DNA from 2 places in the Lysinibacillus sp. NPDC097195 genome. Region 1 is predicted to be linked to the other one. Evidence: riboswitches for the same ligand, from Rfam matches in the RefSeq annotation. Region 1 holds a riboswitch; the other holds the start of a gene.
The links. A riboswitch is a leader RNA that binds a small molecule or an ion and turns the genes downstream of it on or off. The one in region 1 is predicted to bind cobalamin.
Positions count from the first base shown of each region.

Region 1 (5,540 bases):
AATGCATACAAACCGACAACCGGAATCGAAATTCCGAAAAACAATGTCACCACAGCGCCAACAGAAGCGCCTGAAGAAACACCTAGCGTATACGGATCTGCTAAAGGATTCTTTAATAATCCTTGGAATGCTGCACCCGCAATTGCCAATGAAGCACCGACAAGTCCTGCTAACAATACGCGTGGCAAGCGAATTTTCCATAAAATATTGGCAGCTGTTTCATCTGCTGTCTTATTCCAAATTACTTCTAAAGGAATATGAACAGAGCCTATTGATACGCCACACCAGATGCTAATAATAAGTAGCGTAATGGCTGTCATATAGGCAAAAACTGTTTTATTCACTCAAAAGCCTCAGGATAGATGGCTTTCGCTAATTCTTCAAGTCCATCTGCTAAACGCGGGCCTTGTCGACTTGTCATATTTTCATCTACTTGGACAATGGCCCTATTTTTGACTGCCGTAATCGTCTCAAAGCCTGCTCGTTGAGGAATTTTCGTTAAAATATCGGGCACATAATTATATGTAACCACGATAACATCTGGATTTTTTGTAATAATTTGTTCTGCATCAATTTTGAACCAGCCGTCCGTGTCTGCTGCGATATTTTCAGCATGAATCATATCTAGCATCTCCTGCATAAACGTGTCCTTACCAGGGGTGTAAATTTCAGGTTCGTCTGATGTTTCTACAAATACTTTTTTCGGCTTGACGTCTTGCAATTTCGCTTGTACTTCTTCCACCTTAGCTTTCATAGTCGCAATCATTTTTTGAGCTTCTGGTAGCTTCCCAGTGGCGCGTCCTAATTGCTCCATCGTCGTATAGGTTTCATTAAAATTACTTGCATTTGTTACAACGAATACTTTTACCCCCGCCGCTTCAAGTTGCTCCATCGCTCCCTCTAAAGAAGCTATACCTGATTCATGCGCAAAAACGATATCTGGTTGTAACGCAATAATTTGTTCAATATTAAAGTCCATACTACCGACCTTTTCTTTGTCGGCTACCTCTGGTGGATAATCATCGTAATCATTAACGCCAACGATTTTATCATTTAAGCCAAGGCTAAATAAAATTTCTGTGTTACTTGGAATAAGGGATACCATTCGCTCAGGTGGTGCTTCTAGTACGATATCCTTGCCAGTAGCATCTGTTATTGTCAATGGAAACGTTGCTTCTTGTTGTGTTGTTACTTGTTGCTCTTGCGTTTGTGAGGCAGCTTCTTGGTCATTTTTCGATTGTTCTCCACATGCTGCAAGTAAGCCCAGTGCCAAAAATGCTGATAAACCTATTTTCCAATACTTTTTCATTGTAAACCTCCTTTATACGTGCACTGTTCAACTTTAGTCATTTCTTGATGAAGTCACTCATCATCCGACAGATCACCTATGTACACTGTTTAACGACAAAACCTACCAAAACATAAAAACCCCTCGTCAGCTTAACGAGAGGCGGTGCTTGCACAAAAAAACCACCATCCTATCCTCGTAGGCTGCAATGTAATGTTCTATAAAGGCAGGTCTCCTGGCTCGTGCTCCAAATGCTTTTTCATGCCTTCCCAAAAAAATTTCAGTGGCACAAATTGAAAAAACTAACACTTACAGTGGCGGGACCGCACCGGAATTACACCGATTTCCCTTTTCACTTTACTGTCGTAAAGAACCTTTATACTATTCAGTTGATTTTATTATACATGAAAAAAGAGCCTATGCAGAGTGCCTGGCACTCAAACAATTCTGAAAATTGACAGCGTAGTGCCTGGCACTCAAACAATTATGTAGTACCCTCTAGCATAAAAATCCCCGACACGCATTTGTGTCGGGGCATTATAGTTGTTATTACATTTTTTCCGGTGCAGATACGCCGATTAGACGTAGTGCATTGGCAATTGTTGTACGAACAGCCGTAATTAGAGCTAAACGAGCTTCTGTTAACTCTTTATTTGATGCATCTAACACTTTTTCAGCATTATAGAAGCTGTGGAATGCAGCTGCTGTTTCTTGAATGTAATTCGCGATACGGTGCGGTGTACGGAATTTCGCTGCATCCGCCACTACTTTCGGGAAATCACCAATTTTTTTCAATAGGTCAATTTCTTTTTCAGCACTTAACAGACTTAAGTTCGCTGTTGAAGCAGCAAAACCTTGTTCAGTTGCAGAACGTAAAATTGAAGAAATACGAGCATGTGCATATTGTGCATAGTACACTGGGTTTTCGTTTGATTGCGATACAGCAAGGTCAAGATCAAAGTCCATATGAGAGTCACCCGCTGTTTTCACAAAGAAGTAACGTACTGCATCTAGGCCAACTTCTTCAACAAGCTCACGCATTGTTACGGCATTGCCTGTACGTTTCGACATTTTAAATTTCTCACCGTTTTTATATAGTTGCACCATTTGAATAACTTCCACTTCCAGTGTGTCACGGTCATAGCCAAGTGCTTGAATAGCCGCTTTCATACGTGGAATATAGCCGTGGTGGTCAGCTCCCCAAATATTAATTAATTTATCAAAGCCACGAACAATTTTGTCCTCATGGTATGCAATATCAGGTGTTAAATATGTGAAAGAGCCATCATTTTTAATTAATACGCGGTCTTTATCGTCACCGAAAGTTGTTGAACGGAACCATGTAGCGCCATCTTCTTCAAAAACATGACCATTCGCTTTTAATTTATCTAATGCAACTTCAATTTTGCCGTTTTCATATAATGATGTTTCAGAATACCATACATTAAAATTCACGCGGAAGTTTGCTAAATCTGTTTTCAATTTATCTAATTCTAATGCAAGACCATGTTGACGGAAAAATGCAAAACGTTCTTCATCCGCTTTAGATAAAATTGAATCACCATGCTCGCTCGCTAATTTACCAGCAATGTCAATAATATCTTGACCATGGTAGCCATCCTCTGGCATATCAGCAGCAAGACCTAATGCTTGTTTATAGCGTGCTTCAAGTGAGTATGCTAAGTTATTAATTTGATTTCCTGCATCGTTAATGTAGTACTCACGAGATACAGCATACCCTGCCATATCTAAAACATTACACAATGAATCCCCTACAGATGCTCCACGTGCATGACCTAAGTGAAGGTCGCCAGTTGGATTTGCTGATACAAATTCAACTTGCACTTTTTCACCAGCTCCAGCGTTTGATCGACCATAATCAGCACCTTGTTCAAGGACAGCTGTTACAACACCTGTTAAGAAATCTTTACGAACCGTAATATTCATAAAACCAGGACCTGCGATGTCGATTTTTTCGATATCCGTACCAGCCGTTTCAAGATTTTCTAAAATGGCTTCTGCAATTGCACGTGGCGGCTTTTTCGCCAATTTCGTTAATTGCATGGCAATATTTGTTGCATAATCACCATTTGCTTTGTCCTTTGGTGTTTCAAGGTGAATCGTTAACTCTGTGCCAGCTTCGACTAAGCCTGCTTTGTCAACAGCCTGTGCAATTGCCGTCTTAATGGCTTGTTGTACTTGTTCTACTGCGTTCATCATTGTACCTCCGTAAATGTAATGTCTAATGTATAATTGCCAACGTTTTGTCCACCCATTAGTAAGTCGTACTGCACATGAAAATCTCCACATATTCCTTGTCTAGAAAAATGCATTTTTTTCGTTTGAGTAGTAAGTGGCATTGAACCAAATTCACTTTCATAATGGCCCATTTGTTGTTCAAAAATATTGAGTGGTAAGCGCATTTTGACTGCTCCAGCGCGCATAATAAGTGCCCGTTCTTTGTCTAACTTCATCGTCGTGCGGATTGCTTTGTCATCCTGCATCTCTTCATATTTTAAATATAGGGAATCTGCTTTATTTATTAGCTGCCCATCCAACCACATTTCAATGGTTTCGGACTCCCCATCAATCGGACGAATCGTCGAAATGAGCTTAATGTTCACTTGCGATTTCACTTCGTTCACCATCATGGATTGCTCCCTTTTTATCTTTTTACTATAACCTTTTTATTATAGGTTAAATGTCTACTTTTTTTCAAGATAGAAGTAAGGATTGTTTTCAAGGATTGGCATTATAGGCAAAAAGATATACTATTACTTATAGACCATCCAGAAAGGAACATACTAAAATAAATGTTATTACATATTTTTATCAGCTTCTGCATTACTTTTACATTAATTATTTTGACGTATTGGCCTTTTGCTCATCCAGATTCAAAAGATTCACTAATTAAAAATTTTAAACCTCTTATAGTAGGTATTTCTTTTGGCCTAACAGGTCTTATACTAAGTGGCATTTCATTAGGCTATTTACAAGGAACGCTTATCAACATTCATATTGTCCCGCTTCTTTTTAGCGGGCTAATCGGCGGCCCGTGGTCGATGTTAGTTAGTGGCATTATTATGGCTATAGCAAGCTTAATTATCATCCCTACACAATCTATCCTATCGATTACAAGTTTATCGAACATTAATTTACTGGTCATTTCCATCGGTCTTGCTCTCTTTGCATTAAGAAAGCCAGTGACGCTTCGTACATTAGTTATTTATTTTTATAGCTTAACTCTAGAAATTACTGTGATGTTATTAATTGTCGTCACTTTACCAACCATGCTTAAAATAGAAGTTATATTTGGCTTTATTGCTTATGTCTTCATTACATTTTTTACGATATATATCGTTATTAAACGTATACAAGCGACAAGCGAAAAAATACAGCTCATTAATCGACTTAAGGAAAAAGATTATTTAACGCAACTGCCAAATAATTTAGCGATTCGTTCCTTTGCTCAAGGGATGGCGTTAGAGACAGATAATTTTTCAGTGCTCCATTTTGATGTCGATGATATGAAGGAAATGAATATTAAGTATGGACATTTGGCAGGTGATGAAATAATTAAGCAACTTGCCACCATCATTAATAATTATGTTGAAGCAATCAATGGCATTGCGGCACGTGTGGCGGGGGAAGAATTTTATATTATATTAAAAGATGCCCCACCAGCTATCGCCCTCTATCATGCTGAAAAACTGAGACATCAAATTGCTAATCATCTATTTAAAACCGATCATGAACAAACTACTTCACTAACGGTTTCTGTCGGTATTAGCTCAAGTCCTGATAACGCCTTGGAGTTTAATGAACTTGCTATTATTGCCGCACAAGTGACAACCGATATTAAAGAACTCGGTGGTAACCGTGTAGTGCACGCCAACAATATAACATTACACACAAAAAACTAATGCTTGAATCACTCCATAAATATTTGCGAAACTATTGCAGTAAATGCAAGAGTTTCGCTTTTTTGATATATTTAGATTAAATTTTCATAATTTTCAATCTATAATTAGAAATGAGGATTGCTCTATGTTAACACTTCATAAAATTCAAGCTGCCAAACTAAAACTTGCACCTTATATTTACGAAACACCTGTTATTCGCTTACAAGGTCTCGACGAATTGTTACATTGCAATGTATCCATTAAAGCTGAAAATATGCAAAATACGAACTCTTTTAAATTACGTGGTGCTCTTACAAAAATGCTCTCGATGCCACTTGCACAATTACAGC
Region 1 is NZ_JBIWDP010000003.1:69,676-75,215, forward strand. It holds gene ACIQXI_RS15630 (FecCD family ABC transporter permease) at 1-320, opposite strand, end outside; gene ACIQXI_RS15635 (ABC transporter substrate-binding protein) at 341-1,309, opposite strand; cobalamin riboswitch at 1,497-1,681, opposite strand; gene argS (arginine--tRNA ligase) at 1,838-3,505, opposite strand; gene ACIQXI_RS15645 (YwiB family protein) at 3,505-3,936, opposite strand; gene ACIQXI_RS15650 (GGDEF domain-containing protein) at 4,102-5,211, shown strand; gene ACIQXI_RS15655 (threonine ammonia-lyase) at 5,336-5,540, shown strand, end outside.

Region 2 (5,540 bases), on a different contig from region 1:
CTGGCATTTCATTAATATTTTCACCTAAGTTAATCGCTTCATGTGGAAAAAAAGGGGACATCTTGGCTATCAACCCAGCGCTTACAGCGGGATTGGGTTCAGGATAATGCTCTTTTCCTGTTAAATACGGTAGTTCTAAACTATGTGCATAAACAGGGACATTCCAATGCTTTATTAATTCGATAATACCCCCTACATGATCAAAATGACCGTGAGTTAAAATGATTGCCTTCGGTTTAGAATTAGAACCAAAGCGTTTTTCAACTACTTCTAGAATGTTCTCAGCACTTTTTGGCATGCCAGCATCAATTAACACAAAATCCTGTGTACGTGGACGACCATATAGCACTATATTGACAATTTGAACCGTATACTGGTAGAGATCATCTAATACTTCTATACCAACACCACTTCTCACAGAAGTTGCAGGAATATATTTGTAATCTTCACCGTAGTTTAATTTATTTTCCAAAGCAAAAGCCCTCTTTCCTAATTTTTAACAAAACTTATCTTCTCTTCGAAGCAGTTAAATTACAAGTATAAAAAGACAGTAAAGAGCCAAAATAAATTTTCGTAGTGCTTCACTACTTATGGAGCTGCAGAGAGAAATCGAAGCAGCTTTTTTGCATTTCTGAAAAATGTTAAGTCATCAGCTTTTCCATTATCGCCCAGACTTTATTGTAAGAAGGCGTTTGTTTTAAACCTTTTTGAATTCCACGTTTTACTAAACGAAATCCTCTTGCTTCGAGGTCTGCAATCGCAACATCTAACTCTTTATTATTTTTGCGCTGAATTGGCGGCAACCGAAACACACCATTATGTGCTGATAAACGATTAAACATTTCCTCATCCCCTTTAAATGTAATCAGCTTAGCGTGAGCCCATGACATATTTTTTATTCGCCTAAGCTTCCGGTATATATGTCCAATAAAAAAAGTGTTAGATTGGCTAATGCCAAACTAACACTAAATATAAGTTTACCTATCATTAATCGTTTCCCAATAATCTGCCGACTTTGTTCTACGATAAAATTTATGGAAAGGTTCATTAGGACGTGCATGATTTTGATAGAGCGTAATAATATGCTGAAGAAAACCCTCAATTTTTTGTACTGAAATCCTTTTGGCAAACAGTATACCTGGCTTAGCTTGAGCGCCCATTGGCACAGCGCCTAAGTAAACATCAAAGCTATCCTGTTGATAGACAAGACCTATATCATCATAGACGGCATTGTAGCAAGCAGATGCGCAACCATTTATATTTAATCGTAATCTTGATGGCACAGTTTGTCCCTTGAAATGATGATATAACTGTTCTGTTATGCTGGCTGCTTCCATTTTATCACCATCACAAAAATCACAAGCTTTCATCGCAACAACAGAACCTGCTTCGGCAATATATAACCCCGCTTCTTCAAGTTCCGACATCACGTGCTGAACCGTTTGTGTAGGGACGGACAGCAACATGCTATAGGATGCCGAATATTTCATTGCTCCATTGTCGCCTATAACCTCCGCAATCTTTTGAAGTTGAGCCGCTGTATAATGTTTATTAATAATGCCTGGACTTATGGCAAGTCGTGTATAATCGCCATCCATATTGAGTTTTTCAAATGTACAATCTGGTATATTTGAACGAAATGCATTCATTGTCTACGCTCCTTATGGAAAAGAGCTAGCATTTCGCTAGCTCGTTTATTAAAAGTTTTCAGGATAAAATCCTTTAGCTAATATTTCAATTGCCTCTGCAGCCCGAACTCCTTCCGACGCAGCTGACAATGGTAAAATAACAAAGCGTTCGTTTTTCACAGCAGTTGTTTCTTTTAATGCTGGATCATTTTTTAGGAAATGAATTTTATCTTCTGCTGTTTGTGAACCATAATCAATCACAACAATGACCTCAGGATTACGTTCAACAGTTGCTTCTTTTGAAACCGTAGTCCAGCCTGATTCTATATCGCCAAAAATATTTGTACCACCCGCCACAGTGACAAGTTCATTCATAAAATTTTGTGCTGCTGTAAAGACTTCCTTATCGCCACTGTCATAGACAAGGACGCGTAAATTTTGTTCACTTTGGGGTAATTTTGCCCGGACTGCATCGACATCTGCTGTCATCTGCTGAATCAATGCTTCCCCACGTTCATCCACACGGAAGATTTTTGCGATATTCCGAATATCCGTAAAAATATCATCTAACGTTGGTTTCGTAATACTTGAAGATGTATGTAAATAGGTGTGAATTCCAAGTGCTTCAAGCTCTTCAGGTGTACCCACCCCTTTTTCACTAAAGCCACTTTTCCAGCCTGCGTATAAAAAATCGGCTTCACTATCAATTATTTGTTCCTTTGTTGGATACTGTTCAGCTAGTACTGGTACTTTATCGTATGCTGCCTGTAGTGGTTCGTAAATTTGATCATCCAAATAAGCAGTGCCGACCATTGAATCCTCTAAGCCTAATGCCAACATGATTTCTGTGACATGCTGATTTAAGCTTATCGCCTTTTTTGGTGCTTCTGCATACACTTGTGTCGTATCGTTATTCTCAATCGTTACTTCAGTTGATGCTGTTTGTGCTGGTTCGATGTTTTCTTTTTGTGATGCATTCTGTGCGTCATCTTTCGCACTACACGCCACTAAAATACATAATAAAGCCATTGCAACAACTAGCCACTTGCCATTCCTTTTGATCATGTTTGTTCTCCTTTAAATTAAATTCATTTGTATAGATAGAAATCAATAGACTTCTGTGCTACTAAGTTTACGTTTTTTGCTTGACTAGCTCCTCGCACAAAGAACGGAAAAAACCCCCTTGTTTCCAAGAGGGCGGCATAGTGAAAAACAATGGTTATAAAACCAATCACTATCCCCATCCTCGTGGTTGTTAGTAAATATAATATATTGGCAGGTATCCTGGCTTAGGTTCAACATTTATACGTCTTCCCATAGTTCCACTACAGTGACAATTGTATAAACTCCCCATTTACAGTTGCGGGACAGCATCGGATTCACACCGATTTCCCTTTTAAGCAAATGGCAAAACCATTTGCACCAATATATAGAAGTATGCAGTTCTAAAATTAGCCTAGCAGAAGTTATTTTTGTTTTCAATGACAAAATAAAATCTAAAATGAATAATTATGAATTTTCCACCACTATCTAAACATAAACAACAACTATTTGACATGAAATGTTTTTACCTACTTTCTGTTACAATAAGTCTATAGGAAAAATAGAAATGAGGATTATTTTATGTATAAAACGATTGGTGTACTCGCACATGTCGATGCAGGCAAGACTACCTTTTGTGAGCAATTATTATTCCATACTAATAGTATTCAAACACGAGGAAGAGTGGATCATCAAGATACTTTTTTAGATAATCATGCGATTGAACAAGCGCGCGGCATTACGATCTTTGCTGAACAAGGCCGGATGCAAATTGGCAACGATACATATACAATAATTGATACACCTGGGCACGTCGATTTTTCACCAGAGATGGAGCGGGCAATTCGTGTGATGGACTACGCCATTATTATCGTCAGTGCTGTTGAGGGTGTACAAGGCCATACTGAAACGGTTTGGCAATTATTGCGCCAATACCACGTCCCAACGTTTTTCTTTATTAATAAAATGGATCGTGAAGGTGCAGATGTGGATGCTGTTATGAAGCAACTGCATAAAGAATGTTCGAGCGATATTCTCCTAATAGAAGCTCCACTTACGAATGATTCAGTTCATGGGCATATTGCAGAGTGGTTAGCCGAACGTGATGAACAACTTCTTGATGCCTTTTTAACAGAAACGATCGACGGCCAAATGTGCTTATCAAAGTTGCAAAAGATGATACAACAAGAGCAAGCGTTTCCATGTTTTATTGGTGCAGCATTAAAAGATGTTGGAATAAAAGAGTTTCTTTCACAGCTTCCTCTTCTTACAGAAGTGCATTTTGACAAACAAGCAACATTTCAAGGTGAGGTTTTTAAAATTCGTCATGATGGTACACAGCGCTTAACTTTTATCAAAGCTTTGCAAGGAACATTACATACTCGCCAAGACTTCACATTTGGTGATGTGACAGAAAAAATAACAGAAATTCGTTTATATAATGGGCACCGTTTTGAAACAACACAAAAAGTTCAGGCGGGAGAAATATTTGCCGTCAAAGGGCTAAGTCTAGCAAAAATCGGCGATATTTTAGGTGCTACACAACCCTCTCAACCGTATGAGCTGGTGCCTACGTTACAAGCTAAAGTACAATATGAAGGACAACAGCATATAAAAGAAGTTTTACAAGTATTCCGTTTACTTGAGGCAGAGGAGCCTTCCTTACGCGTTGTTTGGCATGAAAGATTCCAAGAAATCCATGTCCATATCATGGGTGTTATTCAACTTGAAGTATTAACTGAAGTTTTAAAAAATCGCTTTTCTTTTGCCCTTACTTTTGGTGAACCTAAAATATTATATATGGAAACAATTGCTTCGACCGTAACAGGCTATGGTCATTTTGAACCATTAAAGCATTATGCCGAAGTCCATTTATTAATGGAACCCAATAGCCGTGGTACAGGCAATACATTTGTCAATGCATGTCATGCGGATGATTTATCAGTTGGCAACCAACGCCTAATTGAAAAACATCTATTTGAGCGTGACCATCATGGTCTTTTAACAGGCTCCCCCGTTACGGATGTATGCTTTACTCTTTTGACAGGACGTGCGCATATTAAGCATACGGAGGGAGGCGATTTTCGCGAAGCCACTTTCCGTGCATTGCGCCAAGGGCTAGAACAAGCTGAAAATATATTGCTAGAGCCTTATTACCGCTTCAAAATGAAAGCATCAAATGATTATATCGGTCGTATGATGAACGATATCCAGCAAGCTAACGGCACTTTTGATGCGCCAATTTTAACCGAGGATCAAGTAATGTTAACTGGTCGTGTACCTGTTTCAACATTTATGCATTATAGTACTACCTTTGCCGCTTATACAAATGGCAAAGGCTCATTATCATTGCAATTTGATGGCTATAATATATGCCATAATAGTGATGAAGTAATCTCACAAATGCAATACAATAAACAAGCAGATCCTGACTATACATCCTCAAGTATTTTTTGTGCAAAAGGAAAGGGTTACTCCGTTCCTTGGAATGAAGCGAAGGCTGCGATGCATTGCTTGTAAGCAGTGATAGATAAGTAGGAGGAACAATGGCTTGAAAAAGTTTCGTGGGAAAAAGCGTTATTTTCGGAATATGTGGCACAATGCAAATGTCGAGTGCTATGATTTAGACTTTGAAAAAGATAGTTGGTTTGATTTATGGCACACACATTTAGATTTTTATGGATATGGCAATAATGACTTAAAAATAAGAAGAGAACATTGTAAAGCGCATATCGCGTTGTATTTAGATTTATTAGGAAAGCTCCAAACACTCGATCAACCATATCAATCATGGTTGGAAATAGTTGATGAAGATGCTAGTTTAGATGCCGTCTATATTCATACACCTAACCCAAATGCGGATAATTTCCC
Region 2 is NZ_JBIWDP010000001.1:1,015,533-1,021,072, reverse strand. It holds gene ACIQXI_RS05290 (MBL fold metallo-hydrolase) at 1-472, opposite strand, end outside; gene ACIQXI_RS05285 (hypothetical protein) at 642-890, opposite strand; gene ACIQXI_RS05280 (precorrin-3B methylase) at 978-1,649, opposite strand; gene ACIQXI_RS05275 (ABC transporter substrate-binding protein) at 1,698-2,693, opposite strand; cobalamin riboswitch at 2,886-3,070, opposite strand; gene ACIQXI_RS05270 (GTP-binding protein) at 3,252-5,189, shown strand; gene ACIQXI_RS05265 (hypothetical protein) at 5,221-5,540, shown strand, end outside.
Region 2: it holds a riboswitch for cobalamin, as region 1 does, so the genes downstream of both, ACIQXI_RS05275 (ABC transporter substrate-binding protein) here and ACIQXI_RS15635 (ABC transporter substrate-binding protein) in region 1, are expected to answer to the same signal.